One region of the Embleya sp. NBC_00896 genome, then DNA from elsewhere that is predicted to be linked to it. Evidence: riboswitches for the same ligand, from Rfam matches in the RefSeq annotation. Region 1 holds a riboswitch; each other region holds the start of a gene.
The links. A riboswitch is a leader RNA that binds a small molecule or an ion and turns the genes downstream of it on or off. The one in region 1 is predicted to bind cyclic di-AMP.

Region 1 (7,816 bases):
CGGCGTCTTCGTCTTCGGCGTACTCCGCTCGGGCGAATGGGGATGGTTCCTCCCGAAGCCCGATGCGCCCGCCTGGCTCGGGGTCTCGCTGGTCGTGTGGTTGATGCTGGCGGGTCTGTTCCTGATCTGGCTCTTCCTCCACTGGGAGGCCCGTCTCGTGGAGCAGGGCAAAGAGCCGCTCGTGGATCCGGCCATGCTGCGCAACCGGCAGCTCACCGGTGGCCTGACGATGTTCTTCTTCCAGTACCTCGTGCAGATGGGCGTGTTCTTCCTCGTACCGCTGTACCTGTCCGTCGCACTCGGCCTGTCCGCGCTGGAGACGGGCGCACACATCCTGCCGCTCTCGCTCACCCTGTTGGCCGCCGCGATCCTGATTCCGCGATTTCTCCCGGACGTCTCACCGCGGCGAGTGGTGCGGCTGGGGATCATCGCGTTGTTCGCGGGTGCGGTGGCGCTGATGGCCGCACTCGACGCGGACGCCGGTGGGGAGGTCGTGACCGTGCCCCTGCTGTTGATCGGGCTCGGCATGGGTGCGCTGGCTTCCCAACTCGGGTCGGTCACCGTGTCCGCGGTGCCGGACGAGCAAAGCGCGGAGATCGGCGGCATTCAGAACGCCGTCACCAACCTCGGCGCCTCGATCGGTACGGCGCTCGCCGGGTCGATCATGATCGCCGCGCTGACGACTTCGTTCCTGACCACCATCGAGGAGAACCCGGCGATCCCGCCGCAGATCAGCAGCCAGGCGACGGTCGAGCTCCAGGGTGGTGCGCCCTTTCTGTCGGACACCCAGCTGGAGTCCGCCCTCGAAGAGGCGGGAATGAGCCCGGAGGTGACCCGAGCCGCGCTCGACGCGAACGCCGAGGCCAGGCTCGACGGCCTGCGCGCCGCACTCGCCGTCCTCGCCCTCACCGCACTCCTCGCGATGTTCTTCACCCAGCGGATCCCGACGACCCAGCCCCGCTCGACGAACGCGTAGCGGGGGGTTCCACCATTGTTCGCGGCGACGACCTGCGACCGGGACCGGGCGCTGCTGTTACGTCGATATGCGTCAGGTCGCGAGTTCTGCGTAATTGCCCATCTGACGTTGGGGATTCGGGTGAGATGGGTGTGCGAACCCGACGGTGACGGCCAGACCCCCTTCGGGGCGTGCGCTGGTGGTGAGGGTGGCGTGGTGGGCGTGGGCCACGGCGTTGACGATGACGAGGCCGAGACCGTAGCCGTCGCGGCGGCTGTGCCGGTCGGGCGCCAGCCTCTTGAGGGCCGCGCACGCTCGCGCACCGGCCGCTTCCGGGTCGAGTACGGCCCCGGCGGCCGGGTGGACTTCGTCTCCGGCCAGTCCACGCCGGAACGCACGGTGCGGCTCGGTGATGAGTCACACAGGGTCACGAGCGTCGCCTTCAGCGCGGACGAGACCCGAATGTTCGTCGCCCAGGGCCTACAGGTCCACGTGATCGAGCACGCCACCGGACGGATCCTGAACGCCTTTGCTGTGTCGGGCAGTTGGCTGGACGCGGTGGCGGCGAGCCCGGATGGAGCGTACCTGGCCGTGGCAGCGCAGGACTTGAACGATGAGGGGAAGTGCACACCGGACATCTACCGGGTCGCCGACGGTGAGCTCATCATGCGACGCCCGACGAAGGACCACACGCAGGCCGGGACCAGGACCCGAGCCCTCGCTTGGTCGCCCGACGGCGCCCGGTTGGCGGCCATCGTCGACAACGAGATCCACCTCTTCCGCGTCGGCCTGCCGGCCGAGCCGACAGCCGGCCCCGGCTTGGCATTTACCCGGTTCGACGCGGTTTCGTTGCCGCCGTCTGGTGGGCGGGACGACTGAAAGCCTCGCCGGCGGCAAGCACGCTGCCCACGTTATGCCGGTTCGGCACTGACCTCTTCAGAGGAAAACGCGTGCGTTATCCAGCCACTTCTGCGCATCCTCACCGACCGCCGTGAGGTCGGTCTCGGCTCGGGACCTGCGTTGGGTGACTCGAAGGCAGAAGTCGAGGGCACTGCCCTGTACCCGCTGCATCGCATTCTCTGGGCCCCATGCCCAGGTTTGGCCGTCGGGACCGGCCAGCTCGACGCGGAACGGCTCTGCCGGAGAAGGCAGCTGGGCGGCATAGAACGACAGCTCTCGTCCTATCACTCCCAATGAGGCCACATGCCGGAGCCGACCCGTCGGACGGCGTGAGACACCCAGTGCATCGAAAATGTCCTGCCCGTGGGCCCACACTTCCATTAGTCGAAGCGGTGCCATGAGTGCTGCGGTCACCTGCGAGCCGTACCAAGGAAACCCATGGTCCCGGGGCGCGTCACGTAGCGCCGCCGCCGCCTCGGTTCGACCAGTGCGCCATCGTTCCAGCAGTACCGATCGAGGTTCGGCTGCTCCCGCTGCGGCGTCGAGATCGGCATATTGGCTGCCCGCGGCTTCTACCTGCTTCAGCACGGCGTCGAACGCCTCCGGGGTCCGGACAGCGATGACAACGTTCGCATCAGCTGAAGCAAGATGAGCGATCTGGTGGGCGATCGTCCACCCCGCTGCCGGTGTGGGCTTGGTCCAGTCGGACTGCGCTGATACCAGGGCGTCGAGCTCATCTCCTTCAGCCACCAAGTCGGGCAGAGCAACGTCGCGCTCCAGACCAGATATGTCAAGGTCGTAGTTCAGCATCCAATATCACCTTCTGGTTTTGTCGGCGTGATGTGACCGCATTTGTTGGTTTGTTGTGACCACACCATCGGGGCAGCGGGGGTGTTGTTCGTGAGTTTTGACCGCAGGTGAACCCTTCGCGGTGGGCGGCTGCGTGTGCTCGGCGGAGTGAACGCCGATGTCCCCATCGAGCTCTACGCAGCGATCCGCCGGTATCACGGCGGTGCGAACGACATGAGGGAACGGATGGACTCATTACAAGACCGGAAATACGCGACACCTGAACCCGCGAGGCCGCGAGGTGATGTGTTCTGCCGTGCGGTCCGTCCTCCGCCGGGATACGAAAGCCGGTGCGGCTTCGAGGGAGCCGCACCGGATTCGTCGTCTACCGTGGTTTCTGCTGGATCCACCACTGCATCGTAGATGCCCTTCGTGCTTTTCCGGCATGGGCATCCGCAAGGTCACCGGTGTGCCACCCCTCAGGCGCTGCGGCAGCTCGGGGTCACCACACGGGCGTCCACCGGGACGAGTTCGACGCGGTTGGTCTCGGCCGGCACCGCGACGCAGAGCACCGGCTTCCATCCACGAGCTGATCAAGACGCGGTAGTCGGCGGCTGTTACATGGAAGCGGAACCGCGTCGAAACCACGCCGCGGAGGGACAGCGCCGGCTCCATGAGGGTGCGGAATCTTCCCTTCGAGATGCCGCCCGCCCCGTACCGAAAGTCCGGCACAAGTTCTTCCGTCATCGACGAACGCTCGAATACGCGTCAAATCGCCACTCGATTGCCCGGACCGGACTTCCCGACCAATACCGAAGTCTCATTCGTAAATCCGGCCGAGCCGGTGGCGAACCGGAACATGCCGCCAATCTCCTGCTCGACTGGGGATTTACCACAAATCCCGGCATTCAGCACCGCAATCTCGCCGGCGGTGATGGCCGGCCGGCCAATCCGGGTCGTCCCGCAACGGGAATCGGGGGATCACGCGCAAGGCGCCCGCCGGCCGTCGCGGCGTCACGGCGTCGCCCGCGCGACCGCGCGTCAGGACCTCCGCGCTCCCGTTCGACGTCCGATTCCGCCTCGGGAACCCCTCGCCCCACACCCGCCCCAGAACCGACCACGCAGCCCCGGCGGATGCGTCCGCGTCGAGGGCGATCCTCGCCGGGCCCGCCGCCCCGCGACGTCGCGCACGCGCGGCCCCGCACACCGGCCGAGTGTGATGTATCCCGCATGCATAAAACGGACATAAACTCTATAACTGACTTCCGGGTGAAATTCGGTTCCCGGTTCGCGCGACGAATTTCGATTATTTTGCGTTATCGGTTGGTCACGCCACTCTCTGCCATATGCCCTCGTCACCGCGTATGCGCCGAGCCGGCTCACCGTGTGAAGTCGCGCCGACCGGCCGTGTCCAGGTCGGGCAAAGTCGGCGATTCGGTTGTGATCTCGCTTCCGGCTTGCCTACCGTGCTCGCCGATTCACCTTTCGGGTGAACCCTGCCGCCGGTACGCCGAATCCCGTCGCCGGCAGCGGGTGTCGAGATCGAAGAATCCGACGGGAGCGGGGGAACCAGGTGAATCGCCGTGGCCGGGATCGTTCCGGTGACGGCTAGGGGTGAAGTCGCGTGCTGCGCGACCGGGCTGCTCCAGTCCGAATCCGACAGCTCACCTCGTAGGCGACAGGAGAGGACCCCATTTCATGCTGTCCACAAACGGTCGCCATCGCGCCGCTCGACCCACCAACGTCCGCCGCTTCGTCGCGGCGGTCGGCATCGCGGGCATGGGTGCCGTGATCCCCGTGGCCACCGCCGGCCCGGCCCTCGCCCAGGCCCCCTCGGCTTCCGAGCAGCCGGCCGCGAACGTGCTGACCGGGGCCCCCACCGCGGTCGAGTCGGCCCCCGCCCCGGCCGAAGCCGCCGCGCCGCAGGCCACCACCGCCCCGGCCGACAAGGCCGATTACGTGGTCAAGGCCGGCGACACGCTGTTCCAGCTCGCCGCCACGAACAAGGTCTCCGGTGGCTGGCAGAGCTTGTACGAGCTCAACCGCGACGTGCTGCTCTCCGGCCCGGACCTGATCCAGATCGGCCAGACCCTGCGCCTGACCGGTGCCGCGCCCGTGCTCCCCAAGGCGGACGCCCCGGCCAAGCCGAGCATCACCGTCAAGCCGAAGACGACCACGACCCCCGGCAAGACCACCCCCAAGGCGGCCAAGCCGGCGGTCAAGCCCGCCACCAAGACCCCGGCCAAGCCGTCGACCACCACCGGTGGCTCGAAGGGCGCCCAGGCGCCGACGTCCTCGGCCGGCCAGTCGACCGCGGCCGCCAAGGCCGTGGCCTACGCCCGCGCCCAGCTCGGCAAGCCCTACGTGTACGGCGCCACCGGCCCGAACGCGTTCGACTGCTCCGGTCTCGTCCAGGCCGCGTACAAGAGCGCGGGCATCTCGCTGCCCCGCGTGACCACCGCGCAGTTCACGGCCGACACGCACGTGTCGATCTCGAACCTCAAGCCCGGTGACCTGGTCTTCTTCTACTCGGGCATCAGCCACGTCGGCATCTACATCGGCGACGGCAAGATGATCCACGCGCCCAACCCGCGCAAGTCGGTCGAGATCTCCTCGATCAACACCATGCCGATCGCCGGCGCCACCCGCCCGGCCTGATCGCACCGGAACGGCGGCAGCGGACAGCGCGGCAAGCGGTGAGTGGTAACCGCACCGCGTGAGAACCGCATAGTGGGACAGCAGTTCGGCGCCGTGCGCCCCGATGACGGTCGGGGCGTGCGGCGCCGCTCCATGTCACCCGCCGGCGACCGCCCCCGTGCCGGCGTCGATCGCGTACAGGTGCCGGTCCGTGCTGCACACGTAGACCACCTCGCCCGCGACGACCGGGCCGTACGGCACCCCGCCCGGCCGGCAGCGCCAACGCTCGGTGCCGTCCGCCGCGTCCACCGCGTACACGGTGCCGTCCTGGCCGCACGCGTACACGACTCCCGCCGCGACGGCCGGCGAGGTCGGGATCGGCCCACCCGTGGCGAAGCGCCAAACCGATCGGCCGGTGGCCGTGTCGACGGCGTGCAGGGCGTTGCCGGCGGAGCCGACGTAGGCCCGGGTGCCCGCCAACACGGGTCGGCTCCGGATCGGACCCAGGCCCGATGTCACCCACCGCCGCACCCCCGTGGCCGGGTCGAGCGCGATCAGCCGGCCGTCGGTGCCGGCGACGCACAACATGTCGTCGGCGAGCGCCGGTTCGGTGAGGAAGGCGGCCTGCGAGGCTGGGCGCGCGTCGTGGGTCCACTTGGTCTGGCCGGAGCGCACGTTCACGGCGACGACCAGGCCGGTCATCGTGCTCGCGAACAGCCGACGCCCCGCCACGATCGGGGCGCCGTGCAGGAGTCCGTGGGTGCTCCAGCGCCGCTTGGCCAATCCGGTGGCCGCGTCCACCGCGACGAGGTTGTTGGTGCCCTTGGTGGAGAGGTACACGACGCCGTCGGCGAGGGCCGGTGTGCCGTGGCTGAACAGGCCCGTGGCGAACTGCCAGAGCCGGCCGCCGTCGGCCGGCCCGAACGCGACCAACCCCGCTCCGTGCACAACGACCAACCCGTCCCGCACGCACGGAGGCGACGGCGCCGAGCCACCGACCTTCGCGCGCCACCGCGGCGCCCCGTCGGCGGCGTCGATCGCGTACAGGTGCCCGTCGGCGCTCGACAGGTACAGCACGCCGTCCGCGACTGTCGGCAGCGCCACGGCCTTGCGCCCGATCGGGAACCGCCACGGCTGCCATCCCGCCGGCGGCCTTGGCGTCGGGGTCGGGCCGCCGGGTCGGACCAACGTGCGCTGCCAGGCGAGGTTGACGAGCTCGGGAACGCGGTCGGCGGACGGGGGCGGCGGGACCGCGGGGAGCGGGTCGTCGGCAGGCGGGGGCGGGGGCACCGGTGCGGGTTCGGGGTCGGGGTCGGGTTCGGGTTCGGGTATCGGTGCGGGTTCGGGCACCGCTTCGGGCACCGGTGCGGGTACGGACGCCGCGGGCTCCCGACTCGGCGCCGGCGCCGCGGGGTCCGACCCGGGATCCGGCACGGACTCCGCACCGTCCGCCGCCGCCGGCCCGTCCGCGTCCAGCGCCGCACTCGCCGTGCGCAGCAGTTCGTGCGCGATGTCGATCGGCAACCAGTCCGGGTCCGGCCGGCCCGTCCGGACCGATCCGACGGCGTCGGGCAACCCGTCGAGCAGGCCGAGCAGATCGGTCACGCTCGGCCGGTCGTCGGGCTGCTTCGCCAGGCACTCCCGCAGCAGGTCGGCGTACCCGGCGGGCACGCCGTCCAGGTCGGGCTCCCGCAGCGCGATGTTCGCGAGCAGCACCGGCAGTGGTCCGCTCCCGAACGGCAGCCGACCGGTCGCCGCGTACGCGAGCACCGCGCCGCAGGAGAACACGTCGCTCGGCGGGCCGACGTCGGCTCGTTCGAACTGCTCCGGCGACATGAAGCCGAAGGTGCCGACGGTTTGCCCGGTGGCGGTCAGCGTGGTCATCCCGGAGACCGACGCGATGCCGAAGTCGATCACGCGTGGCCCGGCGACCGCGAGCAGTACGTTCGACGGCTTGAGGTCGCGGTGCACCAACCCGGCGGCGTGGATGCCCTTCAGCGCGACGGCCAGGCCGCCCGCGAGCCGGCCCAGGGTGCGCTCGGGCAGCGCGCCGTACCGCTCGACCGCGTCGCCGAGCGGCATGCCCGGGATGTACGCGGTGGCCAGCCACGGCATGTCGGCGTGCGCGTCGGCCGCGACCACGGCCGCCGTGTAGCGCGCGTCCACCGCCCGCGCGGCGGCCACCTCCCGGGCGAACCGCCGGCGGAACTCGCCACCACCCTCGTCCAGCAGGTCGGCCCGGATCAGCTTGACGGCCACCGCGCGCCCGGTCGCCGAACGGCCCAGGTAGACCCGGCCCATTCCGCCGGTGCCGAGTCGGCCCAGAATCCGGAACTCCCCCACGGCGACCGGGTCGCCCGCCCGCAACGGCTCCATCCCCGACGTCACTCCCCGCATCCGCCCCGACGATCGCAGGCAACCCTGCCACAGCCCCTCGACCGCCGGCATCGGCGCGACGGCGGAGCCCTCGGCGACGAACGCGCGCCGACCCGCCGCCCGGCCGAACACCCGTACCCGGAGACCGCGGAGACCGCG
Region 2 (7,816 bases), on a different replicon from region 1:
GGCGATCCTGGTCCTGCACCGCGTCCTGACCGGATTCCTCCAGCGCATCGCGATCCTGCTCGGTCTGCTCTTCGGCACGCTGCTCGCGATCCCGTTCGACAAGGTCGACGGCGACGCGCTGGGCAAACTGGCGATCTTCGAGGTCCCCGAGCCGTTCGCGTTCGGCGCACCGCAGTTCGACGTGTCGGTGACCATCTCCATGGTCGTCGTCATGATCGTGTGCATGACCGAGTCGACGGCCGACATCATCGCGCTGAGCGAGGTGGTGGACAAACCCGCCGACGACAGGACGATCGCGGGCGGCCTGCGCGCGGACGGCCTGGCCACCGCGCTCGGCGGCGTCTTCAACGGCTTCGCGTGCACGGCCTTCGCGCAGAACATCGGTCTGGTCGCGCTGACCCGGATCCGCAGCCGGTTCGTGGTCGCGGTGTGCGGCGGATTCCTGGTCCTGATGGGCCTGATGCCGATCGTCGGCGGGCTGGTGGCGCTCGTCCCGCAACCGGTCCTCGGCGGCGCCGGCGTGGTCCTGTTCGGCACCGTCGCGGTCGCGGGCATCCGCACGCTCGGCAAGGCCGATCTGAACGCCGGGTCGAACGCGCTGATCGTGGCGGTCGCGCTGGCCTTCGGCGTCTTCCCGATCGCGTTCCCGGACTTCTACCACGCGTTCCCGGAGAAGTTCGGCATGATCGCCGAGTCCGGCATCTCGGCCGGCTCGATCATCGCCGTCGTGCTCAACCTGCTGCTCAACCACACCGGCCGCGGCCCCGACGACGCCGAGGCGCGACAGCACGCGAATCCGGTCCCGCCGGAGCCGATCGACGCCCTGGCCAAGGCCGCACGGGCCTGACCGTCGGTGCCGTCCCGGAGACCGCCACAGGGACCGCCGTAAAGACCGCCATGGGGACCGTCCTCGAACGCCGGAGGGGCTTCTTCAAGCCCGTCCGGCGTTCGAGCACAACCCGACGGCAGGCCGCCCGGCTGCCGTTCCCCCAACGTCACGCCCGTGACCCGCGCGGCCTGAGCCGCACGCGTTCCCCCCTCGGTCTCGGAGCGTGACCCTCGTGTTCCATCCTGTGGGGTCGGGGGCGCCGGCGACATGGCCCAAAGGTGGAGTTCCTTCGGCATAATCGGCCCTCCCCCCGGCGCTTTCGGAGGTCGCTTTGTCGGAGGTCGCCGGCCGGAGGTCGCTTTGTCGGAGGTCGCGTTGAGTGTCGCAGCCCGGTTCGAGCCAGACCTCGCGGGTGACTTCGACCTGGTCGAACGTCGGGACCTGGAGCGGCTGTTGCGATTACTCGACGAGTGCGCGCGAGCGGCCGACGTCGCGACGTTCCGGGAGAGCGTGCTCGACGCGCTCGCGCGGTACTTCGGTTATCGCGACACGACGTTCTTCACCGGCTCGAATCTGCCCGCGATCTTCGAGGACCGCGACCCGCTCGCGACCGGGATCGGACTCCGCGGCCTGGTGCCGTACATGGAGACCTTCCATCGCGACGACCCGTTCCACCTGATCGCGCTGCGTGCCGCGCCCGGGCGCAAGGCCGTGCCGCTCACGCTCGAATCGCTGCCCAAGCCGGTGCGGGCGGCACACGTGCGCTACCTGGAGTCGTTCCTGTACCCGATGGGCATCCACGCGAAGATCGTGGTGCCGCTCCCGGGGCCGACCCGATGCGGCGGGATCGGCCTGTTGGGCACCGAATCCGGCGCGTTCGGCGCGCGCGACGTCGCGGTGGCCACGCTGTTGTCCCGGCACCTGGGCAATCTGTTCGCCCTCTTCATCGATCGGCCCACCCGACCGCCGAGCCTGATCACCCGTTTGACGCCGCGTCAGGCCGAGATCGCCGCGCTCGTCGCGCGCGGGCTGACCAACCGCGACATCGCCGCGGTGCTGTCGATCACCGGGGACACGGTCAAGAAGCATCTGACGTACGCGATGCAGACGGTCGGCTGCGCGAACCGCACCCAACTCGCCCTGCTGTGGCTGCGCGAGGGGCCCGACGAGGCGACCTGAGCGGCAAGCCGGGCCGACGGCCCGGAAAATGGGCGTAGGCCCCGCCGAAGTATTCGGCGGGGCCTACGTCGTGATGGTGCGTCAGGCGGAGAACGCCAGCTTGGCACCGATGTTGATCAGGTTCGGGTTGTCGCCGATGGCGCTCTTGTTGGCGTTGTAGAGGGCCTTCCAGCCACCCTTGACGCCGTTCTTCGACGCGATGTCGGACAGCGTGTCGCCGGCCTTGACCGTGTAGCGGCCGGAGGTCGACGCCTGCTTGGAGGCGGCGGACTTCGGCCCGGCCTTGGTCGCGGTGTCACTCTGCTTGTGCTGCACCCGGACCTTCGGGGCGGCCTCGGTCACGGACTGCTCCGTGGACTTCTTCGGCGCGGCCTCGCTCACGGACTGCTCCGTGGACTTCTTCGGCGCGGCCTTCTGCTCGACCTTGGTCTTGGTCTTGCCGGTCGTCGCCGTCGAGGACTCGGCCTGGGCGGACGCGTTGCCCTTGCCCAGGTTGGCCTTCTGCGAGCAGACCGGCCACGCGCCGGGGCCCTGGCCGGCGAGAACGCGCTCGGCGACAGCGATCTGCTGCGTCTTGGTGGCGTTCTCGGCGTTGGCCGCGTACTCGGTGCCGCCGAACGCCTTCCAGGTGCTCGGGGTGAACTGCAGACCGCCGGAGAAACCGTTGCCAGTGTTGATGCCCCAGTTACCGGTGCTCTCGCACTGGGCGACCTTGTCCCACTCGGACGAGGTCGCGGCGCTCGCGCTGCCCGTCATGCCCACGAGGGGAAGGACGAGACCCGCACCGGCGGCGACGGCGATGCCGGCGCGACGGCCACGAGAGAGCGAGCGAACGGGAGCGGTGATGGCACGGAACGTCATTGATTACCTCGTCGGGCGCCTACGAAGTTAGCTGTCGGGTTCGGACGAATGGCCCGGCCTCGCCTGATTCAGGCATGGCTTCACCCCAAAGACATCGACAGTGCCGATGTCGCACCACTTGGTTCCCCCGCTCCTGCCGCCAGTCGATATCGACTGCGTCCCTCGAGCGGCGGCAGGATTCGGCGTACCGCCCGGGGAGTCCGCTTGTGCGAACAACCACGAAACTACGCACCGGTTCGCCCGGTTGGCAAACATTTCGACCGCTTTGTGACGTGCCCGACAGGCTGGAATAACACCACTTTGCCCGAATTGTCGGGATCTTCGCAGGTCACCGTTCCGGCGTCCACGGTGCGCAGCCGCGTGATCACCCGTGCGTCAACACGGGGCTATTCCGTCGCGGGCAGCTCCACAGGTACGACTACCCGTTCTTCGTCCCAAAGGAACGTCGCGCCGCCGGTCGCGAAATTGGGCACGTCGGCCACCGTGGCCCGGCCCTCGGGCGAATCCAGGACCGCTTCGATCCCCGCGCGGGATTCCGCGTACAGCGCGACCACCATGTAATAGGGCGGCTTCCCCCCGGCGGGGTCGGGCTCGCAGGTGCCGATGGTCCAGCCGGTCAGGCCCGGCATCGTGCGGGCGAGCGGGACGTGCTTCTCCCAGTAATAGGAGTCGAACGCCGCCGGATCGGTGGGGTGGCCGTATAAGACGGTGAGCTTGTACATGTCTCAGTCCTCGCTGTCTCGGTAGGTGTCCGGTGCTTCCGGGAGGTCCCGGGCTTCCCAGGCGTCCCGGTCGTCGGTGACGCTCTTGCCGCCGATCTGCTTGAAGGCCCTCGCCTGGGCGGTGATGGCCAGCTCGGTCGGGAGCCTCTCCATGCTGGAGGCGCCGAAAAACCCGACCACGCCGATGGTGTTGGCGAGCACGTACGCGGCGTCCTCGGGCTCGGCGATGGGACCGCCGTGACACAGCACCAGCACGTCGGGATCGACCTCGGCCGCCGCGTCGCGCATCGCCTGGACCCGCTCGACCGCCTGGTCGAGGGTGAGCGCGGTGGTCGCGCCGATACTGCCCTTGGTGGTCAGCCCCATGTGCGGGACCAGCACGTCGGCCCCGGCCGCGGCCATCGCGCGGGCCTGCTCGGGGTCGAAGACGTAGGGCGCGGTGAGCAGGCCGCGCTCGGCGGCGAGCCGGATCATCTCCACCTCGAGGTCGTAGCCCATGCCCGTCTCCTCCAGGTTCTGCCGGAAGACGCCGTCGTACAGCCCGACCGTGGGGAAGTTCTGGACCCCCGCGAAGCCCATCGCGGCGAGCTGGTCCAGGAAGTGCGGCATGATCCGGAACGGGTCCGTGCCGCACACCCCCGCGAGTACCGGGGTGTCGCGGACCACCGGCAGCACCTCGCCGGCCATGTCGACCACGATCGCGTTGGCGTCGCCGTACGGCAGCAGGCCGGCGAGCGAGCCGCGGCCGGCCATCCGGTAGCGGCCGGAGTTGTAGATGATGATCAGATCCACGCCGCCGGCCTCGGCGCACTTGGCCGACAGGCCGGTGCCCGCCCCCGCGCCGACCACCACCCCGCCCCGCTCGACCGTCGTGCGCAGCCGACCGCGCGCCTCGCGTCCGTTCATGTCAGTCCTCGCTCCCCTTGATGATCAGGTGGTGCAACCGATCCGCCGCCGCCGTGGCGAACGCCGGGTCGTTGATGTCGGTGTCCGACTCGTACAGCTCGACGGAGCTGCCGGCGAGTCCCACCCGCAGCGCGTCGAACAACGCGGCGTCGGCGGCGGGGTCGTGGAAGGGCGCGCCCTCGACGTCGATCGCCGAGACCCCGCGCAGCGGCAGGTACAGCGCGGTCGGGCCGGTCGCGGCGACCAGCTTGGCCGCGATCCGCCGGCCCAGTTCGGCGTTCTCCTCCGGCGTGGTGCGCATCAGCGTCACCGTCGGGTTGTGCACGTACAGCTTCCGCTGCTCGAACCGCTCGGGCACGGTGTCGCGCGGGCCGAAGTTGACCATGTCCAGGGCCCCGACGCTGACCACCTGCGGCAGCCCCATCCGCCCGGCGGCGCCGAGCCGCTCCGGGCCCGCGGTCAGCACGCCGCCGACCAGGTCGTCGGCCAGCTCGGTGGTGGTCAGGTCGAGGATCCCGGCCAGGAAACCGGCCTCGGCCAGGTTCTCCATCGAGGTGCCGCCCGCGCCGGTGGCGTGGAAGACCAGGACCTCGTAGCCCAGCTCGGTGAGCCGCTCGCGCGCCGCGTCCACCGCCGGGGTGGTCACCCCGAACATCGACGCGGCGATCAGCGGACGCCCCTCGCCGGTCACCCCCGCGACCGCCGCGCGGTCCTCGGCGAAGCCGCCGGCCATCCCGGCGATCGCGTCGGCCGCGTTGCCCAGGATGCGCTCGGAGAGCCGGTTGATCCCGGCTATGTCGACCACGCTGTACATCATCGTGACGTCCACGGCGCCGACGTACGGCGACACGTCGCCCGCCGCCATCGTGGACACGAGCAGCTTGGGCACCCCGACCGGGAGCGCGCGCATCGCGTGCGACGCGATCGCCGATCCGCCCGAGCCGCCGACCGCGAGCACGCCGTCGACCCGGCCCTGCTCGTACAGGTCACGCAGGATGGTCGCGGCGCCCTCGGCCATCGCGGTGGTGGCCGCGCCGCGGTCGGCGCGGGTGCGCAGGTCGGCCAGATCGGTGCCGGCCGCGGCGGCGACATCGGACGCCTGGACATCCGCCTGGGCGAGCGCGTCGCCGAGCACGCCCACGTTCATCAGGACGACTTCCGCGCCCCGGGCGCGCAGGCGGTAGGCCAGCCACGCGTATTCGGATCCCTTGGTGTCGAGCGTTCCGATCAGTACGACGGTGGGCATCGGTGCCTCCGGTGGTGTCGGTACGGCTTGCCGGGTTGACGCTTCGGCGGCGAACGGCCGCGCACAGTAACCCAACCGGATGATCATGGCGATTGAAAGCACCGTGCGATAGGACGGGTACCGATTCTCGAGGTATTCGCACGGTCACACGGAGGTGCCATGGCGGAGGAACCGGACGGACGCGTCGCAATCGTCGCGGGGGCGGGGGACGGCATCGGGCGGGCGTGTGCGATCGCGCTCGCGCGATCCGGCGCCGATGTCGTGGTCGCCGCGCGCCGTCCCGAGCCGCTGCGGCGACTCGCGGCCGACATCGCCGACCTGACCGGCCGTCGGGTGCTCGACGTGCCGACCGATCTCGCCGACCAGGACGCGTGTCGCGCGCTCGTGGACACCGCGGCGAAGGAACTGGGCCGGGTCGACGTGGTCGTGAACGTCGCGACGTACAACCCGGCGGGGCGCCTGGAGGACCTGGATCCCGCGGAGTTCCGGCGCGCGTTCGAGATCAACGTGCTCGGCGTGCTCGCGGTCTCGCGTGCGGCGCTGCCGTACATGCGCGCGGTCGGCGGCGGGTCGATCGTGCAGATCAGCTCGGAGGCGCCGCGCGCGAAGTTGGTGAACCTGGGCGCGTACGCGGCGACCAAGGGCGCGATGGAAGTCGCCTCCGGCGTGCTGGCCAAGGAGGTCGGCCCCGACGGCGTGCGGGTCAACGTGGTCGTCGCGGGCTACACCGACAACGCCAAACTCGCCGCGTACATGGCGGACATCGCGGACCGCCGGGGCGTGCCGGTGACGACGGTGCGCGACGAGATGACCAAGTCGTCGGCGCTGCGCAGGCTCACCCGGCCCGAGGACATCGCGGACGTCGTGGCGTTCCTGGCCTCGGCACAGGCACGGGCGATCACCGGCACCATCACGCCGGTCACGTCGGGGGTGTCGATCGGCGGCTGAGCCCGATCACGGCTCCGGGGACCGACCGCTCACGCCGCCCGGTGGATCGGCCCGCCCGCCACGCGCAGGGGCAGGCCCGTCGCGCCGGTGCGGCCGGCGACCACCTCGGCGAACACGGACAGGGCCGTCTCCTCCGGGGTGCGAGCCCCCAGATCGAGGCCGATCGGCGAGTGCAGGGCGGTCAACTCGCGCTCGGTGAGCCCGATTTCACGCAGCCGCTCCATGCGCGTGTCGTGCGTGCGGCGGGAGCCCATCGCGCCGACGTAGCCGACCCCGAGGCGAAGGGCGAGTTCGAGCAGGGGCACGTCGAACTTCGGGTCGTGGGTGAGCACCGCGACGACCGTGCGGCCGTCCAGCGTGTCCGCGACCGAGGCCAGGTGCCGGTGCGGCCAGTCGACCACGACCTCGTCCGCGTCGGGGAAGCGCCGCCGGGTCGCGAAGACCTCCCGCGCGTCGCAGACGGTGACCCGGTAGCCCAACAGCTTGCCCATCCGGGTGACCGCCGCCGCGAAGTCGATCGCGCCGTACACCAGCAGGCGCGGCGCCGGGGTGCGGCTCTCCACGAAGATCGTGACGTCCTCCGGCGCTGCCTCCGGGCACGGCCGGCCGTCCTGCCGCAGCGTCAACAGGCCGGAGCGGCCCATGTCGAGCAGCGCGCGCGTCTCGCCGATCACCGACGCGTCGAGCGCGGGATCGGCGCCGTATGTACCGGTGGTGGAGATCACGCCCTGGTCGGCGACGACCGTGACGACCCTGCCGAGCAGCTCGGCCGGTCCGGCGACGACCCGGGCCGCGGCCACGGGGATGTCCCGTTCGGCCGCGGCCAATGCCGCCTCCACGGCGGCGTCGCCGCCGCGCTGTACGAACACGTCGATCACTCCGCCGCAGGTCAGACCCACGGCGAAGGCGTCCTCGTCGCTGTAGCCGAAGCGCTGGAGCACCGGGGTACCGCTCTCCAGCGCCTCCTGACACAACGCGTACACCGCACCCTCCACACACCCGCCCGAGACGCTTCCGACGACCGTGCCGTCGGCGCCCACCGCGAGCGCCGCACCCGGGGGGCGGGGTGCGCTCCCGCTGACGCCGACGACGGTGGCCAGGGCGTATGGCGTTCCCGCACGTCGC
Region 3 (7,816 bases), 780 kb from region 1:
GGCGTGGGTTCCGCCGCGCCGCCGACCGCAGACCGGGTCCGGGTCGCCGCGCGACTGGTCACCGACGTCCTCCAGCCGCGCAACACCCTCCTGGTCGGGCTGATCACCCTCGGCGCCGTCGTCGCGCGCTCGTGGACCGGCGCCGCGTGGGGCCTGGTCGCTGCCGGCTGCGCCGGCATCGTCCCGGCCGCGTACATCCAGTGGGAGCGCCGGCGCGGCACATGGGGCGACCGGCACGTCGTCGACCGGCGCCAACGGCCTCGGATCTTCGCGGTGATCCTGACCTCCATCGGCGCCGGCACCGCCCTGATGCTCGCCGCCGGCGCCCCGAACCGCCTGGTGGTCGCGATGCTCGCGATGTGGGGCATGACCGTCGTCCTGCTGGTCGTGAACGCCGCGTGGAAGATCAGCGTGGACTGCACCGTGGCCTCCGCGACCGTCGCCCTGCTCGCCGTCGCGGGCGGCGCCTGGTGGCTGACGGGTTACGCCGGCGTGGTCGCCGTGTGCTGGTCCCGAGTCGCGTTGCGCTACCACACCCTCGCCCAGACCATCGCCGGCACGACCCTGGGAGCAGCCGCCGCCGCGGCACTCACCCTCGGCTGACCACCCGCGAACCGGCGATCGGCGATCGGCCAACCCCGTGCCCACCGACACCGCCGTCCCGTCGAACCCGAAACTCACGGCCGGCACCGGCAAGCAACCGCCGATCCGCCGGGGCGTGGTCCGGAGCGGCGACGTCGGGGCAGCGAGCGGCCCGAGGCCCGAGGCGCGGGTCCTCGCCGGTGGGTGGGGCATCCACCGGCAAGGACCCCTGTCCGCAAGGCCGGTCACGCCCCGACTACGGCCGGTACCCCGCCCCCGGGGTCGGTCCCGCGGACAGGAAGTCGGTCGAGGGGAAGTTCGCGGGCAGGTCCGCGAGTTTGGCCACCTCGCGAGCGAACGACTCCGACGCGGCGGTGAGTTGCACCTGGATCGCGTGGCAGAACGCACGCAGCCACGCCACCCGGCGCTGCATCTCCTCCAGCTCGGCCGCGTACTCACCGCCCGCCTGCGCCCGATACGCGCGCGCCGCGTCGTTCGCCGCGGACTCGGCGCTCGCCTGCGCGTCCCGCAGCATCTCGTCCGCCTGCCGACGGGCCTCGCCCATCACCTGGCGGCAGTACTGCTCCGCCTGCGCGACGTACGCGTCCGCCTGCTGCTGGGCCTGCGACAGCATCGCGACCGCCTGCTTGTCCGCCTTGACGGCCGGCACCAGGGACGTCGACGCCTGCGTCTGCGGACCGGTCTCGACGCCCTGCTGCCGGTACCACTCGCGGAGCCGATCGATCTCCGCGCGCAGCCCGGACTTCTCGGTGTCGCTCGCCGCGATGTCCTCGGCGATCCGGCCGAGGAACATCTTGACCTCTTCGACGTCGTAGCCCCGGCGGGCCAGCGACGCGCGGTTGAACTCGGTGGAGCGGACCCGCTGCGGAGTCAGCGGTGTGCGGTGCCGGATCGCCGACCCGGGGTGGGGTCGGCCTCGTTCTTCGTCACCACGCGGCTGATTCATGACTGACCTCCGTCGATCGGTTCGCGGTCGCCGGGGACTGCCCGGGCTGCGCGTAGCCGGCGAATTCCTCGTAGTGCAGTCGTTCCTCCGGCAGACCGGCGGAACGCAACTTCGCGAGGCCGGTCGTGACCAGGTCCGGTGAACCGCAGAGGTACACCTCGTGGGCGCCCCAGGGACCGTGCCGCAGTGCCACGTCCACGGGTTCCCCGATCTCGCCCCGATACGCCGGGTCCTCGGAGACCGTGGGGATCACCGTCAACCACTCGCACGCCTGCGCGTACGCCTCCAGGGCGGGCAGGTCGTACAGCTCGCGGGTCTGGCGCGCGCCCGCGTAGACGACCGCGCGCCTGCGGATGGCGCCGTAGTCGTGTTCGGACTTGATGTGCTCGATCAGGGCCTTGAACGGGGCGAGCCCGGTGCCGCCGGCGAGCAGGACCACATCGCGTCCGCCGGTGCCGTCCAGCGTGAGCCGCTGTCCGACGGGCGCGCCGAGCCGCAGCATGTCGCCGGCCTGGATGCCCTGGGCCAGCGCGGTGCTGACGCTGCCGCCGTCGACCACCCGCACGTGGAATTCCAGCGTCCCGTCCGCCCGCGGCGCGTTGGCGGGCGAGAAGTAGCGCCACATGCGGGGCCGCAACGCGGTTTCCACCGCCACGCTCTGGCCGGGCACGAAGTCGAGTCGGGTGTGCGGGCGGACGGTCAGCACGACCAGTCCCAGGCCGCGGCGTTCGTGTCGGATGACCTCGGCGTCCCACCACGCGGGTGTGGTGCGGGCCGATTCGTCGGCCGCGTCGCACATCACCTTGGCGACGAGTCCGTACGCCGCGCCCCAGTCGGCGGCCAGCTGCGGGGTCCACGCGCTGCCGGCGAAGTGTTCGAGCGTCGCCAGCAACGCCTCGCCCACCGCGGGGTAGTGCTCGGCCACAACCGCGAACTTGCGGTGGTCACGGCCGAGTTGCCCCAGGAAGACGACCAGGGTGTCCAGGTCGTCGACGTTCGAGACGACGTGTCCCAGCGCCTCGACGAGCTTGCCGCGCTGCCCGGCCATGGAGACCGGGAACATCTCGCGCGTCTGCGGGTGGGTGAGGAACAGGGACGAGTAGAAGTACAGCGGTACCTGATCGCCGTGCGCCGCCACCAGGCGCCAGCTCTCCTTGAGGCGGGTGGTGTCCACGACTCAGCGGACTCCCTCGGCGACCGCGCCGTCGTCCTGGACGATGTCGTCGCGCACGGCCTTCAGGGTCGAGGCCACGGCGTCGGCGATGTGGGTCGGCGCGCCCATCTCGCCCAGGACGTCGAGCAGGTACGCCGAGACCTTGTCGTAGTGCGGGCCGGTGACGCCGAGTCCGGTGTGCGCGGCGGCCAGGGTCCGCCCGTCGTAGGTCTCGGGGCCGCCGAGGACGGACGCCAGCAGCAGCGCCTGGTGGCGCTTGACGGCCGACACATCCGAGCGCTCGAAATACGGGGCCAATTCCGGATCGGCCAATACCAGGCGATAGAAGCGGTCCACTGCCTCACGAATAACCGGGCCACCGCCGAGTTGCTCGTACATCGTCTGCTCGGAGATCGCTTCGGACGTCGAAGCATTCGTTTCGGACATGTTACTCGCGCTCCCTCGGTCGGATATTCGAGCAGAGCACAGCATCCGGGTCTCACGTGTCGAATGTCAATGAGAGCAATGCGTCATTTTGGTCCGGTTGCGACCTGAAATCCACTGAGCCGGCTGCGATCATTCGAATTCGCTCCGGAAGTAGAAAACTCGTTTCCGCCGACCGCTCCCCCCGATAGGGAAGCGGGTCCGCCGGAGCGCAGCGCCGGTGCGGCGGCCCGGCACGCGCCGGATCGCCAGAATTGTCGGCCGGTATACACCGGACATGTACTCGCATTGTGTCGACTGTCGGGAAACCGATGGAAAGACGGACGTGCGGCGGCGATTCCACCCCATGCTTCGCAATGGCGTCGCAGGGGTGCACCGATTGCACCGATCGGAACGAGCGCGAGGATCAACGAAGATTCAACGAAGATCAACAGGGATCAACGAATCCTTGCCCCCGCAACAATTCACCGTCGAATATTCCCGTGGCCAAGGAAGCGTCAATCGCCTCGCCGATACACAATCCCAGGTCATGTGGCATGGAAGATCAAATCGCGCGGTGATTCGAGATATTCGATGGCCGTACTCGCCGGCGGCCACTCCCCGCCGCCGAGATCCTCGGCGGGCGTCTCGCACCGGCGCCGCGCTCGGCTTTGCCGGCGCGACCCACCTCGGTCGCGACCGGCTGGCGGCGCGACACCACGGCGGCGGCCGTCGACCGGCGGCAGAGTGAGCCACCGAACGAGCCGCCGGCGGTCGTCGACGTTACGCACGTCACATCGCACGCACCGATGGTCAGGCTCTCGCACGGACCGTGAACCGCACTTCCGCAATTCTCACGAAGCGTAATTCCCGGATCACCGAAATGACAAGCCCTCGGACACAATGCGTGCACGACTCGGGACTTTCGGTTCCCATATTCCGCCGATTCGACACGATTCAGCGATTTCTACCGATCGTGATGTTTGGATCCGAGTGGGTGTTGTGCGTAGTTTGGTGCTTCCGCCGCACCGGTCTGGTGCACCAGCGGATTGCGCCTCCCGGTTCGCCGAATCCTGCCGCCGGAGGGGCCACGGTACGAGTACCCGAAAGGCAGGAGCGGGGGAACCAAGTGGTACGCCGTCATGGGCGTCTGCACAGACATGTGCGCGGACGCCCTATTTGGACGGCTTGGGGTGAAGCCGCGTCTCCTCACTCGTGAGGGACCAGACACGGCCGGGCGAGACTCTCCAGCCCGAATCCGACAGCTCACTTCGTAGGCGTGGGAGAAGGAAACTCTTCGTGCAGTCGTTCAACACCCCTGCCCGCATGCCCAAGAAGACCCGCCTCGCCCTGACCGTCGGCATGGCCGGCGCGATCGTCGCCGCCCCGCTGATCGGTGGCCTCGCGACCGCCAACGCCGCGTCGGTCTCGACCTGGGACAAGGTCGCCATGCTCGAGAGCTCGGGCAACTGGCACATCAACACCGGCAACGGTTTCTACGGTGGCCTCCAGTTCACCCAGAGCACCTGGACCGAGTTCGGCGGCACCAAGTACGCCCCGCGTGCGGACCTGGCCACCAAGGACCAGCAGATCGCCATCGCGGAGAAGGTCCTCGCCGTGCAGGGCCCGGGCGCGTGGCCCAACACCTCCGGCCCGTCCAACCTGACCAAGGGCAGCGCGGCTCCGGCCGTCAGCCCCTCGGCGAAGGCCGAGAGCAAGGCCACCGTCAAGGTCGCCCCCAAGGCCGCCACGACCGAGAAGTCGGCCGAGTCCAAGCCCGCGCCGAAGATCGAGGTCAAGTCCTCGAACGGCACCTACTCCGTGGTCAAGGGCGACACCCTGTCCAAGATCGCCGCGGCGAAGGATGTCGAGGGCGGCTGGCACAAGCTGTACAAGGACAACCGCTCCGTGATCGGTGGCAACCCCAACCTGATCCAGATCGGCCAGAAGCTCACCCTCTCCGGTGCGGCCTCGTCCTCCTCGTCCTCGGACGACAGCGACAAGGGCACCGACAAGGGCACCGAGAAGACCTCGACCGCCCCGTCGACCCCGACCAAGGCCTCCGTCTCGGTCAAGGTCGCGCCGAAGCCGGTCACCAAGGCCAAGGCGCCGGTCGCGCCGAAGGCGAAGGCCTCCGCCGAGGTCGCCCCCGCCACCAAGAGCAACTCGTCCGGCTACGTCGCTCCCGTGAGCGGCTCGCTGGGTACCGCGTTCGGCACCGGCGGCAAGCTGTGGTCCAGCGGCAGCCACACCGGTCAGGACTTCGTCGTCGGCACCGGCGCGAGCGTCAAGGCGATCACCTCCGGCACGGTCGTCAAGGCCGGCAACGGCGGCGCCTACGGCAACGAGGTCGTCATCAAGCACGCGGACGGCAAGTACTCGCAGTACGCGCACCTCTCCAGCATCAGCGTGAGCGCGGGCAGCAAGGTCAGCACCGGTCAGCAGATCGGCCGCTCGGGCGCGACCGGCAATGTGACCGGCCCGCACCTGCACTTCGAGATCCGCACCACCCCGAACTACGGCAGCGGCATCAACCCCGTCACCTACCTCCGCGCCCACGGCGTGAACCTCTGATCCCAGAGTCACCCAACGCGGTAGCCACAGGGCCGTGCCCGTCGACCACCAGGTCGACGGGCACGGCCCTGTCGGCGTCCCGACACGCCTTCTTCGCCGAACACCCCCACCCCGCCCCCGCCGAGCTCACCCGGCCGGGTAGGCCCGCGGCAGCCGGTAGCCGCGGTCGGCCAGCAGCGTGCGGAGGCGGTCGGGGTAGTCCGTGATCAGGCCGTCGACGCCGTCGTCGACGAGCTTGGCCATGGTCGCCGGGTCGTCGACCGTCCACGGCACGACCTTGATGCCGAGGGCGTGCGCGCGGGCGACCAGTTCGCGGGTCACGTACGGGCGGTAGTTCGGGTCGGTGACCGTGCCGTTCTGCGGGAAACCGTGCACCGGTGAGAACGTCCTGGCGCCGATCGTCCTGATCGCGCGCAACGGGTCGCCGCCGAAGTCGTCGATGTCCAGGCCACCCAGCCACGGCGACGCGCCCGGTTGCCCGACCTGGAGGAAGTCGTAGTTGGTCAACGCGACCAGGGGCAACCGCGGTTCGACCTCGCGCATCCGCTTGAGCGCGCCCCAGTCGAAGCTCTGTACGGTCACCTGGCGCAACAGCCCGGCCCGGCGCACCTCGTGGGCCACCGTCCGGACGAACTGCTCGCGCGGCGCGGTCTCCTGCGGAGCGCCGGCCTCGACCTTGGTCTCCACGTTGAGCCGAACACCGCGCGCGTGCCGGCGGTTCACCAGGTCGAACACCTCGGTGAGCAGCGGCATTCGGGCGCCCGGCGAGGTGCGCTGCTCGGGGAAGCCGGGGAACTGCCGCGACCCGCAGTCGAGCGTGCGGACCTGCGCGAGGGTGAGCGTGTTGACGTACTTGCCGACGTAGGGGAACTCGGGATCGCCCGCCCGCGCCGGCCCGGTGTCGGCGCACTTGCGGCCGTCGACCTTGCGGTCGTGGGTGACGACCGCGCGGCCGTCCTCGGTGATCTGGACGTCGAGTTCGAGCGTGGACACGCCGAGGTCGAGCGCTTTCGAGAACGACGCGATCGTGCTCTCCACGGTCAGCCCGAGGCCGCCGCGATGGGCCTCCAGGTCGAAGGTCCGGCCGTGTGTGGCGGTGGCGCCCGCCGTGCTCGGCAGGGCGGCGATGGCCGCCCCGGCCAGGACCGCGGCCGTGCCGGTCTTCCATCGGGACATGGGCGTCTCCTTCGCTCCGGTCGACGCCCACAACTCTCGCCCGCGCAAGGTGATGCGCGGGGAAGCGGATCGTGGCATCCGGACGAAGTCGTGGCGTCCGAACGGGGCTCGGGCTCCCACCGGCCCGCTCCGGGGCCCGGACGAGGAAGCGCCGGGCGGCGGCCGTTCAGCAGCCGGCGCCGGGCGACTCCTCGGACCATCCCGGCCGGTGCGCGGCGAGCAGCAGGCCCGCCGCGTCGTGCACGACCTGCCGGTCCGCGGCCGACACGGCGGTGAAGAACGCGTCCTCGGCCTCGTCGAGCAGTCGCGTGCTCTCCGCGACCAACGCCCGGCCGGCATCGGTGACCTGGATGACGTGCCGCCGGCGGTCGCGGGGGTTGCGACGGCGTTCGGCGAAGCCCCGCGCCTCCAACTCGTCGAGCACACCCACCAGCACATTGGGGTCGATCCCGAGCAGCCGGCTGACGTCCTGTTGGGACAGCGAGTCGTACGTCAACAGGGTCTCCAGCACGTGCACGTGCTTGGACTTCACGCCGAGTGTGGCGAGCGTCCGATCGGCGAGCACCAACAGGAGATCGGCCAGCTTGACCAGCCGGTACCCGGTTCTCGCTCCCATCGGCGGACGCCTCGTGGTGGGTCGGTCCGTCATGCCCACATGTTAGCGGTCCCACATCATATGCCGTCTAGACGGACCGTCATACATATCGTATGTTTCACATACGATCATTCGATCCGATCAACCCACCGACCCACGAAAGGTTCGGCGATGTTCGCTGCCCTGGCGCGCCTGACCACGGCCCGCCCCCGACTGCTGCTCCTCGGTGCCCTCCTCCTCCTGATCGGTGCCGCCCTGCTCGGTCGCGGCGTCGGCGACCGTCTCCTGGGCGGCGGCGCCCAGGACCCGGCGTCGTCGTCGGCCCGCGCCGCCGCCGCGCTCGACC

Region 2: linked by a shared signal. The riboswitch ahead of OG928_RS27605 (transglycosylase family protein) and the one ahead of OG928_RS38185 (NlpC/P60 family protein) in region 1 are both predicted to bind cyclic di-AMP.
Region 3: linked by a shared signal. The riboswitch ahead of OG928_RS41795 (transglycosylase family protein) and the one ahead of OG928_RS38185 (NlpC/P60 family protein) in region 1 are both predicted to bind cyclic di-AMP.

What each region holds. Positions count from the first base shown of each region.
Region 1 is NZ_CP108777.1:1,100,307-1,108,122, forward strand. It holds gene OG928_RS38170 (MFS transporter) at 1-976, shown strand, start outside; gene OG928_RS38175 (WD40 repeat domain-containing protein) at 992-1,834, shown strand; gene OG928_RS38180 (TIGR03084 family metal-binding protein) at 1,892-2,665, opposite strand; cyclic di-AMP (ydaO/yuaA leader) riboswitch at 4,178-4,336, shown strand; gene OG928_RS38185 (NlpC/P60 family protein) at 4,343-5,302, shown strand; gene OG928_RS38190 (PQQ-binding-like beta-propeller repeat protein) at 5,438-7,789, opposite strand.
Region 2 is NZ_CP108776.1:6,091,998-6,099,813, reverse strand. It holds gene OG928_RS27615 (nucleobase:cation symporter-2 family protein) at 1-847, shown strand, start outside; gene OG928_RS27610 (LuxR C-terminal-related transcriptional regulator) at 1,205-2,008, shown strand; gene OG928_RS27605 (transglycosylase family protein) at 2,090-2,764, opposite strand; cyclic di-AMP (ydaO/yuaA leader) riboswitch at 2,870-3,062, opposite strand; gene OG928_RS27600 (EthD family reductase) at 3,256-3,591, opposite strand; gene OG928_RS27595 (phosphoenolpyruvate hydrolase family protein) at 3,595-4,497, opposite strand; gene OG928_RS27590 (Tm-1-like ATP-binding domain-containing protein) at 4,499-5,743, opposite strand; gene OG928_RS27585 (SDR family NAD(P)-dependent oxidoreductase) at 5,903-6,691, shown strand; gene OG928_RS27580 (XdhC family protein) at 6,721-7,816, opposite strand, start outside.
Region 3 is NZ_CP108777.1:1,877,868-1,885,683, reverse strand. It holds gene OG928_RS41815 (hypothetical protein) at 1-603, shown strand, start outside; gene OG928_RS41810 (DivIVA domain-containing protein) at 839-1,549, opposite strand; gene OG928_RS41805 (globin domain-containing protein) at 1,530-2,723, opposite strand; gene OG928_RS41800 (group 1 truncated hemoglobin) at 2,727-3,149, opposite strand; cyclic di-AMP (ydaO/yuaA leader) riboswitch at 4,180-4,420, shown strand; gene OG928_RS41795 (transglycosylase family protein) at 4,452-5,699, shown strand; gene OG928_RS41790 (glycerophosphodiester phosphodiesterase family protein) at 5,826-6,875, opposite strand; gene OG928_RS41785 (MarR family winged helix-turn-helix transcriptional regulator) at 7,042-7,524, opposite strand; gene OG928_RS41780 (MMPL family transporter) at 7,642-7,816, shown strand, end outside.